DNA from 4 places in the Streptomyces sp. NPDC048643 genome. Region 2 is predicted to be linked to each of the others. Evidence: riboswitches for the same ligand, from Rfam matches in the RefSeq annotation. Region 2 holds a riboswitch; each other region holds the start of a gene.
The links. A riboswitch is a leader RNA that binds a small molecule or an ion and turns the genes downstream of it on or off. The one in region 2 is predicted to bind cobalamin.
Positions count from the first base shown of each region.

Region 1 (7,029 bases), on a different contig from region 2:
CTTCCTGCTGCTCATGCGGCGCGGCGGCTACGCGTTCGGGGGCCACTGATGCGACTCGACATCGAGGGAGTCTCGGCCGACGCGGGTACGGTGCGGCTCCTCGACGACATCCGGCTCGCCGCGGACAGCGGGACGTTCGTCGGTCTCGTCGGCCCCAACGGCAGTGGAAAATCAACCCTGTTGCGGTGCGTCTACCGCGCGCTGCGGCCCGCCGGGGGAGTGATCCGGCTGAACGGCGAGGACCTGCACGCCATGGACGCGCGGGCAGCCGCGCGACTGCTGGCCGCGCTCCCGCAGGAGTCCTCCGCCGAGTTCGACTTCACGGTCGCCGAAGTCGTCGGGATGGGCCGGCTCCCGCACCGGCGCCGGACGGCCGCCGACGATCGGGCGATCTGCGCCGGAGCCATGGACCGCACGGGCGTCGCCCATCTCGCCGACCGCGGGTTCCTGGCCCTGTCCGGCGGTGAGAAGCAGCGCGTTCTCATCGCCCGCGCACTCGCCCAGCGGCCCCAGGTCCTCGTCCTCGACGAACCCACCAACCACCTGGACATCGCCCACCAGTTGGATGTCCTCGCACTGGTCCGTGACAGCGGCCCGACCGTGCTGGCCGCGCTCCACGACCTGAACCTCGCCGCCGCGCACTGCGACGTCCTGTACGTGATCGCGGACGGCCGGATCGTCGCGTCGGGGCCGCCGCTCGAAGTGCTCCGGCCCAAGCTGCTGGCCGAGGTGTTCGGCGTCCGGGCCCACCCCGTACGGCATCCGGTCACCGGCGCCGTCCAGCTTCTCTTCGACCTCCTTCCGACCACCTCCTGAGGAACACCCGTGCGCCGAAAGCTCATTGCCACCCTCTGTCTCGCCGCCACCGTCACGACCTCCGGCTGCGGCGCGAACGTCGAGACGTCCGACGACGCCGGGTCCTCGGCCGTCACCCTCACCAACTGCGGCCGCGAGGTCACCTATGACCGCGATCCGCGTCGCGTGGTCACCAACGACGTCGGCATCACCGAGATCATGTTCGCGCTCGGCCTGGAGGACCGCATGGCCGGGTTCGCCATGCCCGACGACAAGGGCGACCTGACCGGCGTGCCCTGGAAGGAGGGCTACGAGAAGGTGAAGTGGCTCTCCAAGGACCAACTCACCAAGGAGAACGTCCTCGCCGCCCGCGCCGACCTCGTCTTCGCCGGCTGGAACTACGGCTTCCGCGAGGACGACGGCTTCACCCCCGGCGCCCTGAAGAAGCTCGGCATCCCCTCCTACGTCCTCACCGAGTCCTGCCACAACGGCCGTTCGGGATCCGCCCGCGGCATCATGCCGCCCCTCGACGCGCTCTACGCCGACCTCACCAACCTCGGGAAGCTGTTCGGCGTCGAGGACCGGGCCGCCGCGCTGGTCGCCGGTTTCAAGAAGCGGATCGCCGAGGTGCGGGCGCAGGCACCCAAGGGCGCGGACCGGCCGAAGGTCTTCCTGTACGACAGCGGCCAGGACACCCCCTTCACCGCCGGCCGCTACGCCGCGCCGGAACAGATCATCAGCGAGGCCGGCGGTGTCAACGTCATGCACGACGTCCAGGACTCCTGGACCACCGTCGGCTGGGAGACCGTCGTCGAGCGGGATCCCGACGTGATCGTGATCTGCGACTACGGGGACACGAGCGCCGAGCAGAAGAGGAAGTTCCTGCTGAACCACCCGCCGTTGCGCGGAGTCTCGGCCGTGAAGAACCGGCGCGTCTTCGTCCTCGACTACGTCGACCTCGTAGAGAGCCCCCGCAATCCGTCGGCCGTCGCCCGGCTGGGCGCTTACCTGCGCACGGCCGAGAAGCGCTGAACAACCGGGGTCCGACCCTCGCCTGCCGGGCGTCGGTCGTCCGCGTGAGCGATCCGGGGTACCCGGACGCCGACAGCGCCCCGCACTCGCTCGAAGGAACCGGCTCCCCCGGCCGGCACGGGCGCTGAGAAGATCGTCACCGAGCTGCGCTTTCCACCCGGCCCCGGAAGGAACGAACGAGATCATGCACGACATCGTGGCCAACGGCCCGACGGAGGTTATCGGATGAACGGCACCGAGGAACTCGCCGCCGAACCCTCCGTCCTGGTGCGGACCGAGGGACGGGCCGCCCACATCATCCTCAACCGGCCCCGCGCCCTGAACGCCCTGAACCACGAGATGGTGCACCTCGTCGACCGGGCCCTGACCGCATGGGAGCACGATCCGGCCGTAGAGACCGTCGTCATCACAGGCGCCGGAGACCGGGGCCTGTGCGCGGGCGGGGACATCCGCGTCGTCCACGACGACGCCCGCGACGGGGACGGCACCGCCTCCGCCGCGTTCTGGCGTGACGAGTACCACCTCAACGCCCGTATCGCCCGCTACCCCAAGCCGTACGTGGCCGTCATGGACGGCATCGTCATGGGCGGCGGCGTCGGCATCTCCGCGCACGGCAGCGTCCGGATCGTCACCGAGCGCTCGCGGATCGCCATGCCGGAGACGGGCATCGGCTTCGTGCCCGACGTCGGGGGCACCCACCTGCTCGTCCACGCCCCGGGCGAACTGGGCACCCATCTCGCCCTGACCGGAACCTCGGTCACCGCCGGCGACGCCCTGCTGTGCGGGCTCGCCGACCACTTCGTCCCGTCCGCCGCCCTCCCCGCGTTCCTCGCCCAACTGACGGACCGGCCCGTGCGGGAGGCACTGGCCCGGTACACCCAGCCGCCGCCGCACGCGCCGCTGACGGACTGCCGGGCGTGGATCGACACCTGCTACGCGGCCGACACCGTGGAGGAGATCCTCCGGCGGCTGGACGCCTTCGGGGATCCCGCCGCCAAGGAGGCGGCGGAGACCCTGCTCAGCCGATCGCCCACCGCGCTGAAGGTCACCCTGGCCTCTCTCCGCCGGGCCCGTCGGGCGGGTCCGCTGGAAAGCGTCCTGAACCAGGAGTACCGCGTCTCCTGCGCGTTCCTGGCCGCTCCCGACCTGGTGGAGGGCGTCCGGGCGCAGATCATCGACAAGGACCGCGACCCGCACTGGACCCCGGCCATGCTCGCCGAGGTGACCGACGCGGACGTCGAGCGCTTCTTCGCTCCGCTCGGCGAGCGCGAACTCGGGCTCGTGGTCCCGGGCATCGTCACGCAGGCGGGCGGAGCGGGAGCGTGACGCTCCCCGTCGACCCCCGGGGCCGGGCGCGCCGTTGACGCACCGCCCCCGCGGACCGGCCACCTGGTGCGAGAGGAAGATCACGCCAGGTGGCGCGGTCTTGGCCATGTACTCGCCACGCGGTACGGTCGGTCCGATATCGATGACGTCAGGACGGAAGCCGGTGGGAAATCCGGCACGGTCGCGCCACTGTGAACGAGACGCTCCAGCACGCTGGACACCTCGCAAGTCAGACCCGTAGACGTCATCCAGTGCACCACCGAGATGGGACGCGAACTCCCGAGGAGGTCCTGCCATGGCGCAGACCGTCGCTCCGCCGACAGCCACCACCGCCGTAGTACCCGCCAAGCTGCCGCTGAAGGCGATTGCTCCCTGGGCGGTCTTCTTCGGCATCCTGATGCTGGTCCTGCTCTACTTCGTCGGCGCCGAACAGGGCGCCACCGCCGTCGTCTCGGGCGAGAACGTCCACGAGTGGGTTCACGACGCCCGCCACCTGCTCGGCTTCCCCTGCCACTGACGCGAGGGACAGAGCACACTCATGAACTCCGCAACGGTAAGAAACCTCCTCGTCCGCGGCATGCTCGCCGGCCTCGCGGCCGGCGTGCTCGCGCTGGTGGTCGCCTACTTCCTCGGTGAACCGAGCGTCGACAGCGCCATCGGCTTCGAGGAGGCGCACGCCCCCGCCCACGAGCACGAGGTCGAACTCGTCTCCCGCAGCCTGCAGTCCACCGCGGGCCTGGCCACCGGTGTCCTGCTCTACGGCATCGCCTTCGGCGGCATCGCCGCGCTCGCCTACTGCTTCGCCCTCGGCCGCGTGGGCCGGTTCGGAGCGCGCGCGACCGCTCTCCTGCTGTCGGGCAGCGCACTGCTCGCCGTCTACGTCGTGCCGTTCCTGAAGTACCCGGCCAACCCGCCGTCGGTCGGCGACCCCGACACCATCGGCAAGCGGACGACCCTGTACTTCCTGATGATGGTCCTCAGCGTGCTGTTGGCCGTCGCCGCCACCCTCCTCGGCAAGCGGCTCGCCCCGAGGACCGGCACCTGGTACGCGACCGTCGTCGCGGTGGCCGCCTTCGCCGTCGTGATCGGCCTGGCCTACGAGTTCCTGCCCGTGATCAACGAGGTGCCCAAGGACTTCCCGGCCACCCTGCTGTGGCGGTTCCGGCTCTCGGCCCTGGCCATCCAGGCAGCACTGTGGGGCGGATTCGGCCTGGTCTTCGGTGAGTTGGCCGAACGCCTGCTGAACCCGAAGCCCGCAGCCGTCGGTTCCGGGCGGTCGGTCCCGGCCGCCGGCTGAGACCCCGGCAACGCCAAGGGCCCCCGGCACCGTCCGGGGGCCCTTCGCGTTCCTGGGGAGGCACCGGCCTACGAAGCCCGCTCCCCGCCGTACCTGTGGAACCCCGGCGGAACCTGCCCGCTGTGCAACGTCCACGAGGCGTTCGCCGTACCCGGCCGCATCCACGTGCAGACCGCGGAAATGCCGGATGGACAGCGCTACTTGTGGACCGCGCGGGCCATCACCCGGCACCGCGGCGGATGGGGCGAACCCGGCAAGACCTTCGCGGTCGGACTCGGCTGCGAGATCCGGCACGCCCACCGCCCCGTCTACTCCGACGGCCTCGACCTCGCCAACGCCGCCGCGGCCACCCGCATCGGCATGGGCTGCCGCGTCTGCGAACGCCTCGACTGCCCCCAGCGGGCCGCTCCACCGCTCGGCAGCCCCTGCGGATCGACCAGAACGCCAGCACCTTCGTCCCGTACCCGGTGGCCGACCGAACCGGCCGCCGCGCCGGGGGTCAGGCCCTAGTCGTCCTCGCCGCTGAAGGTCTTCAGGATCCGTTCGGCGGCCAGTGTCGCCGTCAACGACCCCTCGCGGACCTGCCGTTCGAGGTCGGGGGCCAGCGCGCGGACCTCCGGGTCGGCGTGCAGCCGGCCGAGGAGCTCGTCGCGGACCATCGTCCAGGTCCAGTCGACCTGCTGGTCACGGCGCTTGTCGGCGAGCCGGCCGGAGGAGTCGAGCAGGGTGCGGTGCTGTTCCAGCCGGGCCCAGACGGTGTCCAGACCCGCACCCTCGCGGGCGCTGCAACTGAGCACGGGCGGCGTCCAGGCCGCGTCCCTGCCGTGCATCAGCCGCAGCGCACCGGCCAGTTCACGGGCCGCGGTCTGGGCGTCGCGGGTGTGCGGTCCGTCCGCCTTGTTGACCGCGATCACGTCGGCCAGCTCCAGGACCCCCTTCTTGATGCCCTGCAACTGGTCCCCGGTGCGGGCCAGCGTCAGCAGCAGGAACGAGTCGACCATGTTCGCGACGGCGGTCTCCGACTGGCCGACCCCGACCGTCTCCACGAGCACGATGTCGTAGCCCGCCGCCTCCATCACCACGATCGACTCCCGGGTCGCCTTGGCGACCCCGCCGAGCGTGCCCGCCGTGGGGGAGGGACGGATGAACGCGTCCGGGTCCACGGCCAGCCGCTCCATCCGCGTCTTGTCGCCGAGGATCGAGCCGCCGGTCCGGCTGGAGGAGGGGTCGACGGCGAGCACCGCGACCCGGTGGCCGAGCGAGGTCAGCATCGTGCCGAACGCGTCGATGAACGTCGACTTGCCGACACCCGGAACCCCGCTGATCCCGATCCGCCGCGCCGTACCGCTGTGCGGGAGCAGCTCGGTCAGCAACTCCTGCGCCAGTGCCCGGTGCTGGGGGCGGGTGGACTCCACGAGGGTGATGGCGCGGGCGACCAGTGCCCGCCTCCCCTCCAGGACGCCCTTGACGTAGGTGTCGAGCGCGATCACAGCTCGTGCCCGAGGTCCGTCCCGAGCCGCCGGACGAGGTCGTAGGCCGCGTCCGGGATCACCGTGCCGGGCGGGAACACCGCCGCCGCGCCCATCTCCAGCAGCGTCGGAACGTCCTGGGGCGGGATCACCCCGCCGACCACGATCATGATGTCCTCGCGGCCCTCCGACGCCAGCTCCTCACGCAGCGCCGGAACGAGCGTGAGGTGCCCCGCGGCCAGCGACGAGACGCCCACGATGTGCACGTCCGCCTCCACCGCCTGGCGCGCCACCTCGGCGGGCGTCTGGAACAGCGGGCCGACGTCGACGTCGAAACCCAGGTCGGCGAACGCCGTGGCGATGACCTTCTGGCCGCGGTCGTGCCCGTCCTGGCCCATCTTGGCCACCAGGATGCGCGGGCGGCGGCCCTCGGCCTCCTCGAACGCGTCCACCAGCGTGCGGGTGCGGTCCACGGACGGGGACTCCCCTGCTTCGTTGCGGTACACCCCGGAGATCGTACGGATCTGGCCCGCGTGCCGCCCGTACACCTTCTCCAGCGCGTCGGAGATCTCACCGACCGTCGCCTTGGCGCGTGCGGCGCGCACCGCCAGCTCCAGCAGGTTGCCCTCACCGCCGGCCGCGCGCGTCAGCGCGTCGAGCGCGTCCTGGCACGCGCCCTCGTCGCGCTCCGCCCGCAGCCGCCGCAGCTTCTCGATCTGCTGGGTGCGCACGGAGGAGTTGTCGACCTTGAGGACGTCGATCTTCTCGTCGGTCGCCACCCGATACTTGTTGACGCCGATCACCGGCTGGCGACCGGAGTCGATCCGCGCCTGGGTGCGCGCCGCCGCCTCCTCGATCCGGAGCTTGGGGATGCCGGCGTCGATGGCCTGCGCCATGCCGCCCGCCGCCTCGACCTCCTCGATGTGCTGCCAGGCCCGGCGGGCGAGGTCGTACGTCAGCTTCTCGATGTACGCGCTGCCGCCCCACGGGTCGATGACCCGGGTCGTGCCGGACTCCTGCTGGAGCAGCAACTGCGTGTTGCGGGCGATCCGCGCGGAGAAGTCGGTCGGCAGGGCCAGCGCCTCGTCGAGCGCGTTGGTGTGCAGCGAC
Region 1 is NZ_JBEZHO010000005.1:43,948-50,976, forward strand. It holds gene AB0C62_RS06890 (iron ABC transporter permease) at 1-49, shown strand, start outside; gene AB0C62_RS06895 (ABC transporter ATP-binding protein) at 49-816, shown strand; gene AB0C62_RS06900 (ABC transporter substrate-binding protein) at 826-1,827, shown strand; gene AB0C62_RS06905 (enoyl-CoA hydratase/isomerase family protein) at 2,053-3,153, shown strand; cobalamin riboswitch at 3,262-3,408, shown strand; gene AB0C62_RS06910 (CbtB-domain containing protein) at 3,449-3,670, shown strand; gene AB0C62_RS06915 (CbtA family protein) at 3,692-4,450, shown strand; partial or broken gene AB0C62_RS06920 (DUF2083 domain-containing protein) at 4,556-4,920, shown strand; gene meaB (methylmalonyl Co-A mutase-associated GTPase MeaB) at 4,957-5,940, opposite strand; gene scpA (methylmalonyl-CoA mutase) at 5,937-7,029, opposite strand, start outside.
Region 1: linked by a shared signal. The riboswitch ahead of AB0C62_RS06910 (CbtB-domain containing protein) and the one ahead of AB0C62_RS04225 (ribonucleoside-diphosphate reductase subunit alpha) in region 2 are both predicted to bind cobalamin.

Region 2 (7,029 bases):
GGAGCTTGTCGTCGAAGAGCTCCGGCTCCTCCTTGCGGACGGTGTCCACGACCTCGAAGGCGAAGCTCATGTGCATCGTCTCGTCGCGGAACACCCAGTTGGTGCCGGTCGCCAGGCCGTGCAGCAGACCGCGGCTGCGGAACCAGTAGACGTACGCGAAGGCACCGTAGAAGAAGAGGCCCTCGATGCACGCGGCGAAGCAGATCAGGTTCAGCAGGAAGCGGCGGCGGTCGGCCTGCGTCTCCAGCCGGTCCATCTTCTCGACCGAGTCCATCCACTTGAAGCAGAACTGCGCCTTCTCGCGGATGGAGGGGATGTTCTCGACCGCGTCGAAGGCCGCCGCGCGGTCCGCCGGGTCGGGCAGATACGTGTCCAGCAGCGTCAGATAGAACTGGACGTGCACGGCCTCCTCGAAGAGCTGACGGCTCAGGTAGAGCCGCGCCTCGGGGGAGTTGATGTGCTTGTACAGCGTCAGCACGAGGTTGTTCGACACGATCGAGTCGCCCGTCGCGAAGAACGCGACCAGCCGGCCGATCATGTGCTGCTCACCCGGCGTCAGCTTCGCGAGGTCGGCGACGTCCGAGTGGAGGTCGACCTCCTCGACGGTCCAGGTGTTCTTGATCGCGTCCCGGTAGCGCTCGTAGAAGTCCGGGTAGCGCATGGGACGGAGAGTCAGTTCGAAGCCCGGGTCGAGCAGGTTCTTCTCGCGGTTGGTGTCGGTCATTACTGGCAGGCCTCGCAGGACTCGGGGTTTTCCAGGGAGCAGGCGACGGCGTCGGGGTCGGCGACCTGCTGGACGGGGATGGTCTTCTCGGGCTGCGCCTGGGCCTGGGCCGCGCGGGCGATGCGCGTCGCGGGACGGGACCGCAGGTAGTACGTCGTCTTCAGGCCCGACTTCCAGGCGTACGAGTACATCGAGGACAGCTTGCCGATGGTCGGGGTCTCCAGGAACAGGTTCAGGGACTGCGCCTGGTCCAGGAACGGGGTCCGCGCGGCGGCCATGTCGATCAGGCCGCGCTGCGGGATCTCCCACGCCGTGCGGTACAGGTCGCGCACGTCCTGCGGCACCCAGGTGAAGCCCTGCACCGAGCCGCTGGACTCGCGCAGCGCCTCACGGGTCTGCGCGTCCCACACGCCGAGCTTCTTCAGCTCGGCCACCAGGTAGGAGTTGACCTGGAGGAACTCGCCGGAGAGCGTCTCGCGCTTGAACAGGTTCGACACCTGCGGCTCGATGCACTCGTAGACCCCCGCGATGGACGCGATGGTGGCGGTCGGGGCGATGGCGAGGAGCAGCGAGTTGCGCATGCCGACCTCGGCGATCCGCTGCCGCAGGGCGGCCCAGCGCTCCGGCCAGTTCAGCTCGACGTCGAAGTGGTCGGGGTGCAGCACGCCACGGGCGGTACGGGTCTTCTCCCAGGCCGGGAGCGGGCCGTTGCGCTCGGCGAGGTCCGCGGAGGCCTCGTACGCGGCGAGCATGATGCGCTCGGCGATCCGGGTGGACAGGGCGCGTGCCTGCGGCGAGTCGAAGGGCAGCCGCATCTTGAAGAAGACGTCCTGCAGGCCCATCGCGCCCAGACCGACCGGACGCCAGCGGGAGTTGGAGCGCCCGGCCTGCTCGGTCGGGTAGAAGTTGATGTCCACGACCCGGTCGAGGAAGGTGACCGCGGTGCGGACGGTCCCGTCGAGCCGCTCCCAGTCGATGTCGTCACCGACGACGAACGCGCCGAGGTTGATCGAGCCGAGGTTGCAGACCGCGGTCTCCCCGTCGTCCGTGACCTCCAGGATCTCGGTGCACAGGTTCGAGGAGTGGACGGTGTGGCCGGGCTCCGCCGTCTGGTTGGCGGTGCGGTTGGCGGCGTCCTTGAAGGTCATCCAGCCGTTGCCGGTCTGCGCGAGGGTCCGCATCATGCGGCCGTACAGGTCGCGGGCCGGGATGGTCTTCTTGGCGAGGCCCGCCTCCTCGGCCTTGCGGTAGGCGGCGTCGAACGCGTCGCCCCACAGGTCGACCAGCTCGGGCACGTCCGAGGGGGAGAACAGCGACCAGACGCCGTCCTCGTTCACCCGGCGCATGAACTCGTCCGGGATCCAGTGGGCGAGGTTCAGGTTGTGCGTACGCCGGGCGTCCTCACCGGTGTTGTCGCGCAGCTCCAGGAACTCCTCGATGTCGGAGTGCCAGGTCTCCAGGTACACCGCGGCCGCGCCCTTGCGCCGGCCGCCCTGGTTCACCGCGGCGACCGAGGCGTCGAGCGTCTTGAGGAACGGGACGATGCCGTTGGAGTGCCCGTTGGTGCCGCGGATCAGCGAACCGCGCGACCGGATGCGGGAGTACGACAGCCCGATGCCGCCGGCGTGCTTCGACAGCCGGGCCACCTGGTGGTAGCGGTCGTAGATGGAGTCCAGCTCGTCCTGCGGGGAGTCGAGGAGGTAGCAGGACGACATCTGGGGGTGCCGCGTACCGGAGTTGAAGAGCGTGGGGGAGGACGGGAGGTAGTCGAGCCGGCTCATGAGCCCGTAGAGCGCGGAGACCTCGTCGACGGCCTGGGCCGTGTCGTTCTCGGCGAGACCGGAGGCGACCCGCAGCATGAAGTGCTGGGGCGTCTCGACGACCTTGCGGGTGATGGGGTGGCGGAGCAGGTAACGGCTGTGCAGCGTACGGAGACCGAAGTAGCCGAAGCGGTCGTCGCCCGCCGTGTCGATCATCGCGTCGAGCCGGGCGGAGTGCAGCCGGACGAACTCGGCGGTGCGGTCGGCGACCAGGCCCTCACGGTGGCCGACGGCGACCGACTCGGAGAAGGTCGTGACGCCCTGTGAGGCGGCCTCCGCGGCGATGCTGATGGTGAGCAGCCGCGCGGCGAGCCGGGAGTAGACCGGGTCCTCGGAGATGAGACCGGCGGCCGCCTCCGTGGCCAGTTCGCGCAGCTCGGCCTCGTCGGCGCGGGCGGACCGGCCACGCAGCGCCGCGGCGGCGACCCGGCCGGGGTCGGCGTCGGTGAGATCGGCGGTGAGGTCGGTCAGGGTCCGCAGCAGCGCGGCTCCGGGACCGTCGGTCTCCACCGGGGCCTGGTGCGCGGTCACTGAAGCCGGATCTGCTGGCGCGATGGTCACGTGGGGCTCTCCCTCGCTCGGCACGGGGCCTGTCGGGGAGCACGGGGGCACACGGGAGCGCTTCTGGGCAGCCAGCGCACCGCGTCCACCGGCCCATTCCGCGAGGCCCGGACGTCGTCGGCACCCGGGCCGGGTGGCCGGGGTGCGCTGTCGGCAGGTCCTCGGACTGAGACGTGTGCGGGCACGTCCAATACACGAACACGCACAAGTACACCGTTGCGGGACAGTTCCGGATTCGCACCGGATTCCCCTGCGACGACAGCGAGCACGAGCATACATCTTGTGCCGGGCTCAGGGAGCACCCCCACATGTTGTGTCGTGTCGGTGCCGGAGAGCGCTACGGAGCGTGCCGAGAGGTCAACTCGTAGGTGAGCGGCCGGAGGTCACCGGGCTCCGGACGCGCCGTCCGGCCCGTCGCCCCGGCCGCCCGCGCGGCCCGGCGGCGCCCCTCCCGGCTCGCTGGTCCGGGCGCGGTCGGGTCCGCCGGGCGGACACGGCGACGGGCCGCCGGATGTCCTCTCCGGCGGCCCGTGCCCGTGCGTCGCGCGCCCTGTTCCCGGGGCGTGTCCTAGTGGCCGGCGCCCGCCGTGGCCGGCGGGAGCTCCGCCTTCACTCCGGGCTCGCCCGCGTCGACCGTGTAGTCCTCGGGCGAGGTCTCGTCGATGCCGTCCGGCGCCTTGAACGCCCGCAGCACGAAGGTGAGGACGACGGAGACGACCACGTTCATGACGAACGCCGTGAGGCCGATGTAGCCGATCTCCCCGATGCCGGGGATCTCCTTCGAGCTGCCGCCGAAGTGCTTCTGGGTCGGCGAGGCCACCCCGTAGGCGGCGAGCGTCCCGTAGACCATGCCGACCGCCCAGCCGCCCAGCAGCGCCCAGCGGTGGAACCAGCGGGTGAACAGGCCGCCGACCAGCGCGGGGAAGGTCTGCAGGATCCAGATGCCGCCCAGCAACTGGAAGTTGATCGCGACGGTCTTGTCCATCGTCAGGACGAAGACCAGCGCGCCCACCTTCACCAGCAGCGAGACGATCTTGGAGACCCGGGTCTCCTCCTTCGGCGTCGCGTCCGGCTTGATGAAGTCCTTGTAGATGTTGCGGGTGAAGAGGTTCGCGGCCGCGATCGACATGATGGCCGCCGGGACGAGGGCCCCGATGCCGATGGCGGCGAAGGCCACGCCCGCGAACCAGTCCGGGAACATGGTCTCGAAGAGCTGGGGGATGGCGAGCTGGCCGTTCTGCACCTTCACGCCGGCCGCGATGGCCATGAACCCGAGCAGGGCGAGCAGGCCCAGCATCAGCGAGTAGAGGGGCAGGATGGTCGTGTTGCGGCGGATGACCTCGCGGCTGCGGCTGGACAGCGTCGCGGTGATGGAGTGCGGATACATGAACAGCGCCAGCGCGGAACCCAGCGCGAGCGTGGCGTAGGTCCACTGGCCGGCCGCGGGCGGGACGACCCCGCCGGCCCCGGCCGCCGTGTACTTCTCGCCGGCCGCCTTGAAGATCTCGTCGAAGCCGCCGAGCTTGATCGGGATGTAGATGATGGCCACCGCGATCACGATGTAGATCAGGGTGTCCTTCACGAACGCGATCAGCGCGGGGGCCCGCAGACCCGAGGAGTAGGTGTACGCGGCCAGCACGCCGAAGGCGATGAGGAGCGGCAGGTCCTTGACGAACCAGTTGGTGTTCTCCCCGCCGCCCACGCCCATCACGTCGAGGACGGCTTGGATGCCGACCAGTTGGAGCGCGATGTACGGCATGGTCGCGAGGATGCCGGTGACGGCCACGGCCAGCGACAGGCTCTTGGAACCGAACCGGCCGCGCACGAAGTCCGAGGTCGTCACATAGCCGTGCTTGTGGGAGACCGACCACAGGCGGGGCAGGAACGTGAAGATCAGCGGGTACACGAGGATCGTGTAGGGCACGGCGAAGAAGCCGGCCGCGCCCGCCGCGTAGATCGCCGCGGGGACGGCGACGAAGGTGTACGCCGTGTAGAGGTCGCCGCCGAGCAGGAACCAGGTGACCCAGGTGCCGAACGACCGTCCGCCCAGGCCCCATTCGTCGAGGCTGTGTTCGTTGTCGGCCTTGCGCCAGCGCGCGGCCAGGAAGCCCATGGCCGTGACGGCCAGGAAGAAGAAGACGAAGACGCCGAGAGCGACGCCGTTCACACCGTCGTTCATGCTCCGGTCCCTCCCTTGGCCGCGCGGGCCCGCTGGTCACGCCGCCAGAGCTGGTGCGCGGTCACCGTCAGCACCGTCGAGAGGAGCACCCACAGCATCTGGTACCAGTAGAAGAACGGGATGCCGATGAAGGTCGGGTCGGTCTTGGCGTAGGAACCGACCCACAGCATCGCCACGAAGGGTGCGACGAGGCAGAGCGCGATCACCACGCGGACCGGTGTCACCACCGGTGGTTTCACTTCGGGCAGGTCTGACATACGGCGGCTCCGTCCCCTCGCGATCACCTGTGTAACGCGCAGGCAATCTAGGCGACGGCTCGGCTTTAGGGAACCCCTGCTCGGAGCGCTGGTGTGGAGGCTTGGTGTGCGTGCAGGACGACACCCTCAGGAGCGGCGGGACCGCGGGGAGCGGTCGCGCTCCCCGGGGTCCGGGCGGGCGGCGGCGCGCCGCCCCAACCGGCTCAGTCCGTCGGGCGCTTGAGGCGGGCGACGAACTTGTACCGGTCGCCACGGTACACCGACCGCACCCATTCCACCGGCTCGCCCCGCTTGTCGAGCGAGTGGCGGGAGAGCATCAGCATGGGCAGCCCCACGTCGGTGCCGAGCAGTCCGGCCTCGCGCGGAGTGGCCAGCGAGGTCTCGATGGTCTCCTCGGCCTCGGCGAGATGGACGTCGTAGACCTCGGCGAGCGCGGTGTAGAGAGAGGTGTACTTGACGAGCGAACGGCGCAGGGCGGGGAAACGCTTGGCGGACAGGTGGGTCGTCTCGATCGCCATCGGCTCGCCGCTCGCGAGGCGCAGCCGCTCGATGCGCAGCACCCGGCCGCCGGCCGAGATGTCGAGCAGACCCGCGAGCGCGTCGTCCGCCGTGATGTAGCCGATGTCCAGGAGCTGCGAGGTGGGTTCGAGACCCTGGGCGCGCATGTCCTCGGTGTACGAGGTGAGTTGGAGCGCCTGGGAGACCTTGGGCTTGGCGACGAAGGTGCCCTTGCCCTGGATGCGTTCGAGGCGGCCCTCGACTACCAGTTCCTGAAGCGCCTGCCGCACGGTGGTGCGCGAGGTGTCGAACTCGGCGGCGAGCGTGCGCTCGGGCGGCACCGGTGTCCCGGGCGGCAGGGTCTCCGTCATGTCGAGCAGGTGCTTCTTGAGCCGGTAGTACTTGGGCACGCGCGCGGTACGGATGGGCGCCCCACCCTCGTTCTCCGCACTGCTGACGTCGGTGCTCATGCTCCGCCTTCCCGGCTCCGGATGCCGAAGCGACCGACGTTCCGTCGGTCACGGCTCACATCGTGGCACGGCTTGTCGCGCGAGTGTCCCCCGCACGCTCCGTGATCCCCTCTATATACCGTCGGCGTTCCTGTTGGTCTAGTCCATCGCGCGGGTGTGATCGCGCGCGCGACGGTTCGGAGAGGTCCGGTGGCGCGGCTCCCGAGGACGTACGGGCGGGTCACCCGGGGTGCGCCGGTGGTGGGGCCGCCGTCTTCCGGGGGTTCCCGAACGCCCCCGCCATTTATGCCGCTTACCTACTTAAAGGTCCTTGCATATGTAGGTCCCATAACGGCCGACTGGACGGGCTTACACACCCTTGACACCCCTCTAGGTCTAGGCCAAGCTCCCCGTACTGGTCTACACCATTGGTCCAGTCCCGGCCCCACGGGCGGTCACACGTCGTATGTCACCGCGGGGAGCAGGGGGGTTTGTGGCATCCCTGAGGAGGGTGGCTGTGAAGCGCAAGCTGATAGCCGCG
Region 2 is NZ_JBEZHO010000003.1:98,890-105,918, forward strand. It holds gene AB0C62_RS04220 (ribonucleotide-diphosphate reductase subunit beta) at 1-724, opposite strand, end outside; gene AB0C62_RS04225 (ribonucleoside-diphosphate reductase subunit alpha) at 724-3,105, opposite strand; cobalamin riboswitch at 3,240-3,397, opposite strand; gene mctP (monocarboxylate uptake permease MctP) at 3,674-5,284, opposite strand; gene AB0C62_RS04235 (DUF3311 domain-containing protein) at 5,281-5,541, opposite strand; gene AB0C62_RS04240 (GntR family transcriptional regulator) at 5,745-6,509, opposite strand; gene AB0C62_RS04245 (extracellular solute-binding protein) at 7,006-7,029, shown strand, end outside.

Region 3 (7,029 bases), on a different contig from region 2:
GCGCGTACGTCGTCCAGCGCACCGTCATCGGCTCCGGGCGGGAGATGTCACCGGCCAGGACCGGCGGACGCACGTACCGCGTGCCGTACGACTGGACCCAGCCGTGCTGCGTGGCGACATAGCCGGTGAGCTGCTCGGCGAAGTACTGGACCATGTCGTTGCGTTCGGGTTCGCCGTGCACGAGGACGTCCAGGCCGGTCTTCTCCTGGAAGGCGATGACCTCGCCGATCTCCGTCCTGATGCGCTCCTCGTACCCGGCGGTGTCGGTGCGTCCGGTGCGCAGGTCTGCGCGCGCCGCGCGCAGTTCGGCGGTCTGCGGGAAGGAGCCGATCGTGGTGGTCGGCAGCAGTGGCAGGCCGAGGTGGGCGCGTTGGGCGGCGGTCCGCTCGGCGTAGGGCTGCGAGCGGCGGGCGTCGCCGTCGGTGACGGCGGCGGCGCGGGCGCGCACGGCCGGGTCGTGGGTGAGCGCCGAGCCCGCGCGGGCGGCGAGATCGGCCCGGTTGGCGGCGAGTTCGGTGGTGATGGTGTCCGTGCCGTGCGACAGCCCCCGGGCGAGCGTGACGATCTCGGCGGTCTTCTGGCGGGCGAAGGCGAGCCAGCGCAGGACCTGCGGTTCGATGTCGCGCTCGACGGCGGCGTCCAAGGGCACGTGCAGCAGCGAGCAGGACGCGGCCACGTCGACCTGCCCGGCCAGACCCAGCAGGGTGCCCAGCGTGGCGAGGGACTTCTCCAGGTCGTTGACCCAGATGTTGCGGCCGTTGACGACGCCGGCGACGAGCCGCTTGCCCGGCAGACCGCCGACGGCCGCGAGCGCGTCCAGATTGGCGGCGGCCGCGTCGGTGAAGTCGAGCGCGAGTCCGTCGACCGGGGCCTTGGCGAGAACGGGCAGAGCCTCCCCGAGTCGGTCGAAGTACGACGCGACGAGCAGCTTCGGACGGTCGGTGAGCGTGCCGAGAACGCGGTAGGCGCGCTCGGCGGCGTTCAGTTCGGCGTTCGTGCGGTCCTGGACGAGAGCGGGTTCGTCGAGCTGGACCCACTGGGCACCGGCCGCGCGCAGGTCGGCGAGCACCTCGGTGTAGACCGGCAGCAGCCGGTCGAGGAGGGTCAGCGGGTCGAAGTCCGCCGGTACACCGGGGGCGGGCTTGGCGAGGAGGAGATAGGTGACGGGGCCGACCAGGACCGGACGGGCCGACAGTCCGAGCGCCAAGGCCTCCTTGAGCTCGGCGACCTGCTTGGACGAGTCGGCGGTGAAGGCGGTGTCGGGGCCCAACTCGGGGACGAGATAGTGGTAGTTCGTGTCGAACCACTTGGTCATCTCCAGCGGCGCCACGTCCTGGGTACCGCGGGCCATGGCGAAGAAGCCGTCGAGGGCGTCGGCGGCGACGGCGTCCCGGTGGCGCTCGGGGACGGCGCCGACCATGACGCTGGTGTCCAGCACATGGTCGTAGTACGAGAAATCGCCGGTCGGCACTTCGTCGATGCCGGCCTCGGCCAGCTGCCGCCAGGTGGAGCTGCGCAGTTCGGCGGCGGTGGCGCGGAGGGCGTCCGCGCTGACGCGGCCCTTCCAGTAGCCCTCGATCGCCTTCTTCAGTTCGCGGTTCGGACCCTGGCGGGGGTAGCCGTACACGGTGGCCCGTGCTGCCGCGGCTGCGGTCTTGGCTGTCACGGAAATCTCCTTCGCGAGATGTCTCCTTGGATCCCGATGGGACACGCGAGCGCGAAGGGTGACGCACCGGGCGGGAGTACGTGGCGCGCCGGAGCGCGAAGGTCCGCCAGGTATGTACGCCAACCCGCCCACGAGGTCACCGGGATGTCCGCGCGCGATGGGTCGCGCACGGGCAGCGGGCAGGTCTTCGGACTCGCGGGCACGCCCTCCGGACGGAGGTCACCTACTGGCCGTCGCTTCCCAGACCCCACCGGGCCCAGTGCGTATGACGGCGGTCGTTCCCGCTCACCGCTGCGGGGCAGTCCCGGATTCCCACCGGGTTCCCTCTTACGACGCATCCCGTCTGGCGGACGGGGCGAACCAGCTACGGAGGTCAGCCTATGCGGACGAGCGCCCTGCTGGGGAGAACGCCCACCTCCCGGACGGTCGTTCGAGACGTCCAGGAGAGGATCGGCGCACGTCAACCGGCATACGGGGGGCGGCAGACGGCTCGTGTGACGCGCTCGGCCCCGCCCCGGGCCTCGATCTTCAGGCGGAAGGGGCGGGGAAGCCACGGGTGCCGTCGAAGGCGAGCTTCGCGAACCGTTCGCCGATACGACGGTGGGTGGCGGCGTCGGGGTGGAGCGCGTCGGGCAGCGGCAGCTCGACGGCGTCCGCCTCCCCGTACAGCTCCCGGCCGTCGAGGTAGTACAGGTTCGGGTCCTCGGCGGCCCGCTGTTCCACGATCCCGGCGAGTTCGGCACGGATGATCGCGAGCGTCAGCTTCCCGCTCGCGCGCTCGGCCGGGTCGCCGGCGGCGCGGAACCGCAGACGACCGCTGCCGAGCGCCGTGAGGTCCGGCAGGCTCGGGCCGGGGGTGTCCTCGTGGATCGGGCACAGGATGGGGGAGACGACCAGCAGCGGCGTGGTGGGGTTGCCCTCGCGGACGGTGTCCAGGAAGCCGTGCACGGCGGGAGTGAAGGCCCGCAGCCGCATCAGGTCGGTGTTGACGATGTTGATGCCCAGCTTGACGCTGATCAGGTCGGCGGGCGTGTCGCGCAGGGTGCGGGCGGTGAACGGGTCCAGCAGGGCGCTGCCGGCCAGCCCCAGATTGATCAGGTCCACCCCGGCCAGCGAGGCGGCCAGCGCGGGCCAGGTCGTGCTGGGGCTCGCCGCGTCGGAGCCCTGGCTGATCGAACTGCCGTGGTGCAGCCACACCGCGCGCCCCCGGTCCGGCGTGGGCTCCACGGGGGCGTCGGTGCGCAGAGCCACGAGTTCGGCGCTCTCGTTGTGCGGCAGCCAGATCTCGACGTCCTTCGGACCCTCGGGCAGGTCCGTGAAACGGACGGTGCCGACCGGACCGGGCGTGGTCGTCGCCGATCCCGTGGTCATGTCGAGGGTGAGGGTGTTGCCGCCGGGAGCGGCCGCCTGACCCAGAAGGTGCCCGTCGACCACGAGGTCGTACAGCCCGTCGGGCCGCGGCGGGGCGCCCACGTAGACCCGCTTGGTTGGGACGGTGTCCAGCTCGACGCTCGTGGCGCGGGTGCTGAAGACCAGCCGTACGCCCGAGGGCTGGGCCTCCGCCATGGCCAGCTGACCGTCGGCGCACTGGGCGCGCGCCCACGCGGGCAGCCGGTGGGGCAGCACACCGAGGGCGGTGCGCTCCAGCTCGACGGCACCCCGCACCAGGTCGGCGGTGACGGGTGTGGTGATCCGGTCGTGCTCGCTGTGCATGATGATCTCGCCTGTCGTTCGGGGAAGTCGTACGGTGCGGACGCCGCGGAACATCGACGGTGCTGCCGGTTGCCGGCCCCGCCGGTCCTGCGGCGTCGGTCAGGGCGCGGGCCAGTTGCGGAGCAGGGAGTCCAGGGCGTCCAGAACGCGTGACCAGCTCTCCTGCGAGTCCGGGGCGCTGTGACTGAACCCGCCGGACATCTCCAGACTGACGTAGCCGTGGAACACGCTGCCCAGCATGCGGACCGCATGGGTCTGGTCGGGTTCCACCAGGTCGTAGCCCCGCAGGATCGCCCGGGTCATCTGCGCGTGCCGGACCCCCGCGCTGGCGGCGGCCGTCTGCGGGTCGAGCCGGAGCTGCGCCGCGGCATAGCGGCCGGGGTGTTCGCGCGCGTAGTCGCGGTAGACGTTCGCGAAGGCGGTCAGGGCGTCCTTGCCGGCCCGTCCGGCCAGGGCGGCAGCTCCCCGGTCGGCGAGTTCGTCGAGGGCGAGTAGGGCGATCCGCGTCTTGAGGTCGTGCGAGCTCTTCACATGCGAGTAGAGACTCGCGACCTTGACGTCGAACTGCCGGGCCAGCGCCGAGACGGTCACCTGGTCGAAGCCGACCTCGTCGGCCAGCTCGGCACCCGCCCGTGTCAGACGCTCCGTGGTCAGTCCTGCGCGAACCATACCGATCCTCTCTTCTGGCAGAACTGATTATGTATTTGCCTAATAGGTTTAGGCAAATTAGCGTGTGTGTCATGAAGCCGTTGACCGAGCAAGAGATCCGTGCCGCGTTCGTGAACTGCACGAAGGGCGAGGCGAAGCGCCTCTCCGTCCCCCGCGACCTGACCGACCGGCCCTGGGACGACCTCGACTACCTCGGCTGGCGCGATCCCCAGTCACCCGAACGCGCTTACATGGTGGCCGAGTTGGACGGAGGCCTTCGGGCGCTGGCCCTGCGCTGCCCCGCCCAGGCCTCCGGGCACATGCGTCGCAGCATGTGCTCGATGTGTGTGACCACCCACACGGGAGGCGTGTCCTTGATGGTCGCGGCCAAGGCGGGCAAGCCGGGGCAGCAGGGCAACTCGGTCGGCGCCTACATATGCAGCGACCTCGCCTGCTCGCTCTATGTGCGCGGGAAGCGCGACGCGGGGGCCGGCGGACGCATGCACGAGTCGCTGACCCTGGAGGAGAAGATCCAGCGCACCGTGGCCAACCTCGCGGCGTTCGTCGCCAAGGTGACGGCGTGAGTGAGGCACGGCTGCCCAGGGCCGTAGCTCAGGAAGGCGCCGGACGCGGGGAGACGGAGAGCTGAGGCGCCACGCCGCGCCCGTCCGGGCACGGTGAGGCGTAACGGTTCCCCGTTCCTCGCGGACCGGGTACCTGGGGTCGGACGGTCAGCCGGCGCTGGCCTCCACGGGCTGCTCGGTGCTCGGCGCGGTCGCCGCCGCCTTGTGGCCGTCGGTCGCCGTGTAGAAGACGGACGTGCCCTGCTTGGCGCGGTGGGCGTGGCTCTTCGCCACGAGGTTCTCCAGGGTGGTGCGCACGACGTTCGTCTGGATGCGGCGGTCGGGGTGGGACTTGCCCAGCGCCGTGGACACCTCCGCGGCCGAACGGGGCTCACCCTGAGCGGTGAGGTAGCTGCGGATCAGCTCGACGAGGGTGGGCTGACCCGAGACGGCCTTGGCCGCGGGCTTCTTGGCCGGAGCGGCCTTGGAGTCGGACGCCTTGGCGTCCCCGGACTTCGCGTCGGACGCCTTGGCGGCGGCCGCCTTGACCACGACATCCTTCGCGCTCGCGGCCGTCTTGGCGCGCGACCGCGTGCCCTTGGCGTCAGCGGTCTTCGTGGCCTTGGCCGCCTTGGCCGGGCTCGCGGCCCTGGTCGCCTTGCCCGCGGACTTCTGCTGGGGCACGGACGGCGCCACCGGCCGAACGGGCTTGGCGCCGACGGCCTTGTCCGTGACACCAAGGGCCTGGTGGAGGCTCGTCAGCACGGAGTGGTCCTGGCGCAGGGCGTTCAACTGCTCCTGGAGGGCGTCGATCTCCGCACCGATGCGCTCCTGCTCCTTGGCGTTGCGGTCCAGGTCGCCGATGACCTGGGCCGTGTACTGCGATGTCAGTTCGGTGGAGGACGTGGTGTCGGTCATGGTGTGGACCTTTCGTCGGTGCACGGCCGCCACATGAACACACATGGAGCGGCCGGAGGGCGATGCGCGTCCTGTCGACCGCGCTGGAGGGACGGGGCGGGCAGCCGCACTTGCTGCGTCATGCCCCGGCCTACCGATAGTACGGACAGGTGACCCCCGTTGTTCCCGTCCCGCCATGGTTGGCCCCCAAGAGAGGGTGACTTGTGGCGCGGGATTGACTTCCTCACAGCTGATCCGGAGGCAGCCGACGGCCCCGCCCGAGTGTGTGGGCGCCTTTCGGGTACCCGAGTTCCACGGCACGGTACGGATGAAGGAAACGGGAGCGAGGACAGGAAGATGGCAGTCAAGGCGATGGGCTGGGCGCACTCGTTCCCGGTCTCCGGCGGCGTGAGGGCCGGACGACAGTGGACCCGCAGGCACCTGGAGTCCCTGCCCTGGACGGCCCAGGAACCCGACACGGTGGACGCAGTCGTCCTGACGGTGTCCGAACTCCTCACCAACGCGCACATCCATGCGCGCAGCGACGCGGCCCTGGTCCTCACCTGGGACGGCGACTGCCTTCATGTGAGCGTCCACGACGAGGACCCGAACCTGCCCCGCCAGCGCGATCCGGAACCGGGCGCGGTCTCCGGCCGGGGTGTGGGCATCGTGCAGATGCTCGCGGACGACTGGGGCATGAAGTGCCAGCGCCACGGGAAGACGGTGACGGCCTGTTTCCGCCCGCAGAGCGCACACCGGCAGGGCGACAACGGCTGAGTGCTCCCTCGCGCGCGGGGGAACCCTCTCCGGATGCCGGCGCGAACGGGCAGGCCCTGAGACACCCGATCACATGGATCCGCCGGGTGGGGGACCGAGTTCAACTCGGTCCCCCACCCGACGTGCTCTCACTTGTGCCGAACGGCCGTGAAGCTGTGGGTGCCCGCTCCGAGACCGGAGACGGTGACCCGGCCGTCGGCGACCTGGACCGTGCGGTCCGACCGCCTGCGCCCGTCCCAGAGGGTGCGTCGGCCCGCTCGCACCGTCACCTCGTGAGCGTCCATCGGGAGCGTGAGCGCTCCGCGGGTGCCGCCGGGCACATGGACATTCACTTCGAACCCCGTGTGCGCCGCTTCCCAGCTGACCTGCAACGGGCCGTGCGGTGTCGGCAGTTGCCCCTGCGCCCAGCTGATGCCCGCGGGCTGGGGACGCACCTCCCAGGTGGCGTAGCCGGGGGAGGTCGGGCGGGCGCCGAGCAGTTGATGGGTCAGGGCGGGCAGGACACCGGTGGACCACCCGTGCGCCATGCTCGTGTAGGCACCCTCGTACAGCGATCCGCCGGGGCCGATGCCCTCCCAGTTCGTGATACCGGGGTCGTGGCTGTCCATCCAGCCGTACGTGCGCCGGATCTGGTCGACCGCCGACTCGGCCCGCCCGCTCTCGAAGCGCGCGACGATCTCGGGGTACGAGGTGAACGCGTACACACGCTGTGAGGCGTCGCCGAAGATGGTGTCGTTGTCCATGAACGCGTTGCCGTACGGCCGT
Region 3 is NZ_JBEZHO010000063.1:33,271-40,299, reverse strand. It holds gene metE (5-methyltetrahydropteroyltriglutamate--homocysteine S-methyltransferase) at 1-1,666, opposite strand, end outside; cobalamin riboswitch at 1,827-2,046, opposite strand; gene AB0C62_RS37575 (GDSL-type esterase/lipase family protein) at 2,195-3,379, opposite strand; gene AB0C62_RS37570 (TetR-like C-terminal domain-containing protein) at 3,479-4,048, opposite strand; gene AB0C62_RS37565 (FBP domain-containing protein) at 4,120-4,611, shown strand; gene AB0C62_RS37560 (hypothetical protein) at 4,759-5,508, opposite strand; gene AB0C62_RS37555 (ATP-binding protein) at 5,845-6,264, shown strand; gene AB0C62_RS37550 (alpha-L-rhamnosidase C-terminal domain-containing protein) at 6,393-7,029, opposite strand, start outside.
Region 3: linked by a shared signal. The riboswitch ahead of metE (5-methyltetrahydropteroyltriglutamate--homocysteine S-methyltransferase) and the one ahead of AB0C62_RS04225 (ribonucleoside-diphosphate reductase subunit alpha) in region 2 are both predicted to bind cobalamin.

Region 4 (7,029 bases), on a different contig from region 2:
AGGCCAAGACGTTCCTCAAGGGGAAGCTGGTCGCGAACAGCGGCGCGTTCAACGCCATGTTCGGGGTCAACACCGACTCCAACGGCTGGGCGGTCTCCGGCCTGAACGCCTGCGGCATCAACCCGCAGACCGGTGACTTCCTCACCTCCATGGGCAAGACTCCGGTCGACTTCCTCATCGCCCAGCAGTTCAACCCGGGCGGCGGCTTCAAGTACCTGCCCAGCGACACCTCGCCGTCGGCCTACGCCTCGATCGACGGGCTGCGCGCCGTGGCGGGCGGCGGCTTCACGGCCACACCGCCGACCCCCGTCACCTCGGGTGCTCCCCAGTGGGTCGGCCAAAGCACCTTCACCTCGGGCACGGCGACGAAGCTCGCGCTGACCGTGGATGACGGAGCCGGCAGCCTCAAGGTCTGCTCCGTGGCTCTGACCCCGACCGGGTCGACGACCACCCTCGGCGCTGTTCTCGACGCGGCGATCAGCGCGGCCACACCGTCGGGTTGCGTCACGGGCGTGACGCCGTCCTCGGGCACCGGCACGATCACCACGGTCAACGGCAAAGCCAACAGCGGTTCCAACACCTGGAAGGTCAGCGTCGATGGCTCCAGCTTCGCCGCGGCCACCCGCCAGAAGGTGATCAACATCGGCGACACCATCGCCGTGCGCTGGGGCGCCTGACCGGCCGCGCCCGGGTTCGCGGCCGGAAGCACCTGGGGGATGCTTCCGGCCGCGGGCCGTCACGGGTCGCGGACCCTCCCGTTCACAGCACGCGTCGATCGTCGCCGCAGCGCCTACAGTCGCCGCATGCGCATCGTCTCCCTGCTCCCCGCCGCGACCGACATCGTCGCCGAACTCGGCCTGGTGGACGCTCTCGTCGGCCGCACCCACGAATGCGACTGGCCGCCAGAGGCGATGGCATCCATTCCCGTCGTGACAGGGGCGGAGTTCACCCCCGACGACCTCAGCAGCCGCGAGATCTCCGAAGCCGTGGGCGGGTCCGCCCACTCCGGATCCTCGCTCTACACCCTCGACACCGAAGCGCTCGCGGCCCTGTGCCCGGACGTCGTGCTCACCCAGGACCTGTGTGCCGTGTGCGCAGTCTCCTACGAGAAGGTGTGCGGCGCCGTACGCCTCCTCGACGCCGACACCCGCGTCCTCAGCCTGGAGCCCCGCACACTCGACGACGTCCTGGAGTGCCTGATCACCGTCGGCGACCTCCTCGGCGTACGCGATCGGGCCGAGCGCAGCACGGCCGAGCTGCGGGCCAGGCTCGCCGCGGTGGCCCGGCTGACGGCGGGCAGGCCACGCCCGCGCGTCGTCGCGATCGAGTGGCTCGACCCCCTGTGGCCCGCGGGCCACTGGGTTCCGGAGCAGATCACCCACGCCGGCGGCGATCCGCTGCTCGCCTCGCCCGGTGAGCACACCAAGCCGATGACATGGGATGACGTCCGGGCCGCGAGCCCGGACGTCGTCCTCGTGATGCCTTGCGGATTTCCGCCCGAACGAACCCTGCGTGAACGGGACGTGCTCAGCTCGCTGCCCGGATGGGCCGAGCTGCCGGCCGTACGGGCCGGACAGGTATGGGTCTTGGACGGCCCCGCCTACTTCAACCGCCCCGGCCCACGCGTGGTCCGCGGAGCGGAAGTGCTGGCCCACGTACTCCACGGAGTGCGGGCGGGAGACACCGTGACCGGGGCGGAGGCACGGCCCTTCTAGGTGCGTCTCCTAGAACGCGGTCCAGGTGAAGGCGACCTTGTCACCGGCTTTCAGCTTGAACTGGCAGCCGCCGACCGGCGTGGGTACGCCGTTGACGGAGATGTTCCAGTAGGCGGAGGCCCCTCCGTTGACGTTCTTGATGGTGTCGACCGAGTAGTCGTCGAACGAGGCGTACCAGGTGCCGTCCCAGGTGAAGTGACGCTTGCGGGCGGCATCGTCGAGGGCGGCCGTCGGAGTGGGTACGGCGCTCGGGTTGGCAGCGCCGTTCGTGCCGTCGCAGGTGTGGGTGCCACCGGTGGCCGTGGTCACTGTGTGCCCCTTGGTTCTGATCTTCCCCTTGAAGAGCAGACCGTCGGGGCCCTGGACGGTCAGGGCAACCCTGACAGCATGGTTGGTTTTCGTGACGTTTTCGTGGGCCTCGGCGACGGACGGCGCGGCGGCGAGGGCGAGGCCCATGGCGGCCGAGGCGATCAGAACGCGGCGTGCGGTCGTGTTGCTCAATGGAGTGCCTTTCAGGTGCGGGTGGCCCGCAACGCGAGACGCGTCCGGGACACCCGGGACACCACGCCCGGCTCACACGCAGAGGCGTGCAGGCCGACGGGACCCAGGCTCTCGGCTTCACGCTGCGGACCATGACAGGGAGAAGCGGGACAGCGCGCACGCCGGGTATCCCGACTCGTGGCCCGGGTGGGCCGCTCACGGTTGCAGGTCAGCGCTGGATTTCCACCGGCTTCCCCCAGTCGTGCGCGTATGCAGTTGTCGTGCCTTCGGCCCACGAATCAAACGCAGCCTAGGCAGGAGTCGACATCTCGAACATCACCATGGCGAACTCCAATTACTTTAGGGGTCATTGGCCCGTGAGTCACAGCTTTCCCGGAGGCCCCTTCGTTCGCCCGCCCCGCCCCGCCCTGAGCCGCAACGATGCCCCGCCCCTGCCCGACTTCCCTGCCCACCGGCTAGTTCAGAGAAGTCCCGAACGCGGAGATCGGCAAGGGCTATCAGCTGACGAAGGAAAAGATCATCCCGGTCCTCGACGAGGAGCTGCGGGAGATGCCGCTGCCGACGGCGAAGGCGATCGAGATCGAGGCCTTCATCCCGCTGGAGTCGATCGACCCGATCCAGATCGGCGACGGCTACTACCTCCAGCCCGACGGCCAGGTCGCGGCGAAGCCCTACACGCTGCTGCGCAAGGCCCTGGAGCGGTCGTCGAAGGTGGCCATCGCGAAGTACGCCTGGTCCGGCCGGGAGCGGCTGGGTCTGCTGCGGGTGCGGGACAACGTGATCGTGCTGCACGCGATGCACTGGGCGGACGAAATCCGCGACCCGGCCGAGCTGAAGCCGGACGACGTGAAGCTCACGAAGGACGAGATCGCCGAGGCGGAGCACCTCATCGACCGGCTCACCCGCAATGACCTGGAGGGGGCAGAGTTCACCGACCGGTACACGGAGGCCGTGGAGGCGCTCATCGAGGCGAAGCGGGAGCACCGCGAGCCGCCCGCGGTGGAGGAGCCGAAGGCGCCGGGCAAGGTCGTCGACCTGATGGCCGCCCTCCAGGAGTCGGTGAACAAGGCCAAGGCCTCGCGGGGTGAGGACGCCACCGTCCACGAGATGCCGAAGAAGAAGACGGCCGCCAAGAAGACCGCGAAGAAGACGCCGACCAAGAAGACCGCCGCGAAGACCACCAACTCGAAGAAGACCGCGGCGAAGAAGACGGCCAAGACGACTTCGGCCCGCAAGAAGCGCAGCGCCTGACCGCGGGCCGGGCCCTGGACCCGGCTCGCGTTGTCAGAGGACGCGCAGGACGCCGACGACCTTGCCGAGGATCTTCACGTCGTCGGCGGGGATCGGCTCGTAGGCGGGGTTTCGGGGCATGAGCCAGACCTTGCCGTCCTGCCGGTGCAGGACCTTGACTGTGGCCTCCTCCCCCAGGAGGCCGGCCACGATGTCGCCGTGGTCGGCGCTGTCTTGGCGGCGGACGGTCAGGATGTCGCCGCCGCAGATCGCCGCGTCGATCATGCTGTCCCCGGACACGGTCAAGGCAAAGAGGTCGCCGTCGCCGACGATCTGGCGGGGCATGGTGTACACGTCCTCGACCATCCCCTCGGCGAGGAGCGGGGCGCCGGCGGCGATGCGTCCGACGAGCGGCACCTCGACCGGCTCGGTGTCACTGCGCTCGGCAAGTTCGGGGGCCCAGGAAGGGCGTACCCGGTAGGCGCGGGGCCGGTGCGGATCGCGGTAGAGGACGCCCTTGGACTCCAGGGCCATCAGTTGGTGGGCGACGGAGCTCGTTGAGGAGAGGTTCACGGCTGCGCCGATCTCGCGCATCGACGGTGGGTAGCCCTGCCGGGCCACGGACTCGTTGATGTACTGGACGATGGCCGACTGCCGGTCCGTCAGCCCGCTGTCGAGCGTCCGTATGCCCGGGGGCCGGCCCGCGCGCCCTGGCGTGCTGTTCTCCATCCCCCGCACCTCCGTCAAGATCCTCTCGGAACGTGACCTTAACCCGCCATCTACCGCAAATGGAACGCCTGTGAATCGGGAAGTCCGTGCCCGCCACCAGGGGCGGGACGTCCACAGCTCACCTGGCAGAACCGTTGCGGGGCCGCTGCGGTGGAGTGTTGCAGGCGTCCGTTGGGTGGGCCGGTGAGGGATAGGGTGGTTGCCCCTTCGCGGGGTTCATCTGGAACTTCCCTGGCAGTGAGTCGATTTGGGCCTGCCGAGATTGGACGGCACAACCATGGCGGACCGGGAGCGACGGGTCGCGGTTTTCGGGGCGGGGTACATCGGGCTCGTGACGGGTGCCTGTCTCGCGGAGCTCGGTCACCGGGTGGCCGTACGGGACATCGACCCGGAGAAGGTGCGGGTCCTGAACGCCGGCGAGGTGCCGATCTACGAGCCGGGTCTGGGCGACATGATCGCCCGGAACAAGGAGCGGCTGACGTTCACGCTCGATCTCGCGGAGGCCCTCGATGGCGCCGAGGTCGCGTACGTGTGCGTGGACACCCCGCCGTCCGCGTCCGGGGATGCCGACCTGTCGCGGGTGTGGTCGGTTGTCCGTTCGCTGGCCGGGTCGACGCAGTTGCGGGCGGTCGTGATGAAGTCGACGGTTCCGGTGGGGACCGGAGCCCGCGCGCGGGCGGCCCTCGACGAGGCGGGGCTGACCAACACGGCCTACGCCTCGAATCCGGAGTTCACCGCGGAGGGACGCGCGGTCGGGGACTTCATGAACCCGGACCGCATCGTCATCGGTGCCGACGACCCGGACGCGGCAGCGTTCATCGCCGCCCTGCATGACGGCATCGTCGCTCCGGTGGTGACGATGGACGTGCGGTCGGCGGAGATGGTGAAGCTCGCCTCGAACGCCCTGCTCGCTACGAAGATCAGCTTCGCCAACGAGATCGCCACTCTGTGTGAGAACACCGGTGCCGACGCGGAAGAGGTCCTGGGTGCGGTCGGCCTCGATCACCGCCTGGGCAGGCACTTCCTGCGGCCGGGCATCGGGTGGGGCGGCAGCTGCTTCCCGAAAGACTCCGAGGCCCTGCGCCAGCTCGCCAGCAACACCGGCTTCCACCCGCCGCTGCTCTCGGCGGTCATCGACGTCAACAACATCCAAAAGCGCCGCGCGATCCAGAAGCTGAAGGACACCCTCGGCGACCTCGCCGGGCGGGAGATCGCCCTGCTCGGGATGGCGTTCAAGCCGGGCACCGACGACATGCGCGAGGCGCCGTCCACCGTCCTGGCTTCCCGGCTGCTCGCCGAAGGAGCCCGGGTCCGCTGCTGGGACCCGCTGGCCCGCACCCCGGACGCCGAGCCGTGGAGCTCCACGACCCGCTATGCGACGCCGGACGAGGCACTGGAGGGCGCGGACGCCGCGGTCGTGGTCACCGAATGGACTCAGCTGAAAGACATCAACTGGGCGCAGGCAGCCCAGCAGATGCGGCGGCCGGTCCTCTTCGACGGCCGCAATCTGCTCGACCCGCAGCAGATGCGCGAGTTCGGCTTCACCTACATGTCGGTGGGCCGGCCCTAGCGCTCCTGTTTCAGGGAGGACCGGGCCTCGCTCGCACCACGGGCGAGGCCCGGCCACATCGGCCTGGACGCGAGGCGGCGGTGGTCTCGCAGACTCGTGATAGACGCAGGTCAGGCGGTGTCCCAGGCGCGAAGCTGCGCCGCGATCTCCTGCACGCCGGCGCCCTTGTGCTTGGCGCGCATGGACGACTGCGCAGTCGACGGCTCCCACATCCGGGCTCTCAAAGGGGGAGATCACGTCGGGCCTTCCCCGGTCGATCGTGGGCGGCCCGGATCCAAGCATCACGTGATCGTGGACCGCCAGGGGATACCGCTCGGGTCTCGCTGACCGGCGGAAACCGTCACGACGTCACACAGTTGATGCCCCTGCTCGACACGTTACCTCGCATAGGCGGACTGCGGGTCCGCCCGCGGAACCGGCCCAAGCGGATGTTCGCCGATCGCGGCTACGACTTCGACAAGTACCGTCGCCTGCTGTGGAAGCGCGGCATCAAGCCACTCATCGCCAGGCGGGGTGTCACGCACGGTTCCGGCCTGGGGAAGACCCGGTGGGTTGTCGAGCGCACCTTCGCCTGGCTCCACCACTTCAAACGCCTACGAATCCGTTACGAACGCCGTGCCGACCTCCACCACGGTCTCCTGCAACTGGCCTGCTGCATCATCTGTCTCCGCCGACTGCAGGCACCGTCCCAGAAGGATCAGTAGGGTCGTCGGTGTGCGCGATCTACGAGTGGTCCTGATCGGCGGGACATCGAACGTCGGGAAGTCGACCGTCGCCCAAGAGGTGGCGGCAAAAATCGGGTTCGAGTACCTGAGCACTGACGCGATGGCCCGGCACCCAGGCCGGCCCTGGAGAACCCCGGAGTGGGAGGTGCCGGCGCACGTCGCTGAGCACTACGGATCACTTACGGTGGACGAGCTGATCACGTCTGTGTTCGACCACTACGATCGGCTCTGGCCCCGCATCGAAGAGCTGATCACGGCCCGTGCGGCCAGCGACCACGGCAGTCCGGCCCTGGTCCTGGAGGGGTCGGCACTCTGGCCCGTCCGCGTCGCCAGGCTACAGGTCCCGCACGCGGCAGCCATATGGCTCACCACTGACGACTTCCTAGTACGCGCCCGCGTTCACGCTGCGGGCTCCTATGAAGCAGCCGCAGACGATGAACGGGTCCTGATGGACAAGTTCCTGGCCCGCACGGAGCGCTACCAGGCACTGATGATCGAGGCCGTCGACAGGCTGGGCCTGGCTCGCATCGACGCGGGTGGCGGACAGTCCGCCGAAGAA
Region 4 is NZ_JBEZHO010000037.1:19,807-26,835, forward strand. It holds gene AB0C62_RS29440 (hypothetical protein) at 1-677, shown strand, start outside; gene AB0C62_RS29445 (cobalamin-binding protein) at 804-1,715, shown strand; gene AB0C62_RS29450 (DUF4430 domain-containing protein) at 1,725-2,216, opposite strand; cobalamin riboswitch at 2,359-2,494, opposite strand; partial or broken gene AB0C62_RS29455 (Ku protein) at 2,694-3,467, shown strand; gene lexA (transcriptional repressor LexA) at 3,501-4,175, opposite strand; gene AB0C62_RS29465 (UDP-glucose/GDP-mannose dehydrogenase family protein) at 4,453-5,745, shown strand; partial or broken gene AB0C62_RS29470 (IS5 family transposase) at 5,926-6,449, shown strand; gene AB0C62_RS29475 (hypothetical protein) at 6,475-7,029, shown strand, end outside.
Region 4: linked by a shared signal. The riboswitch ahead of AB0C62_RS29450 (DUF4430 domain-containing protein) and the one ahead of AB0C62_RS04225 (ribonucleoside-diphosphate reductase subunit alpha) in region 2 are both predicted to bind cobalamin.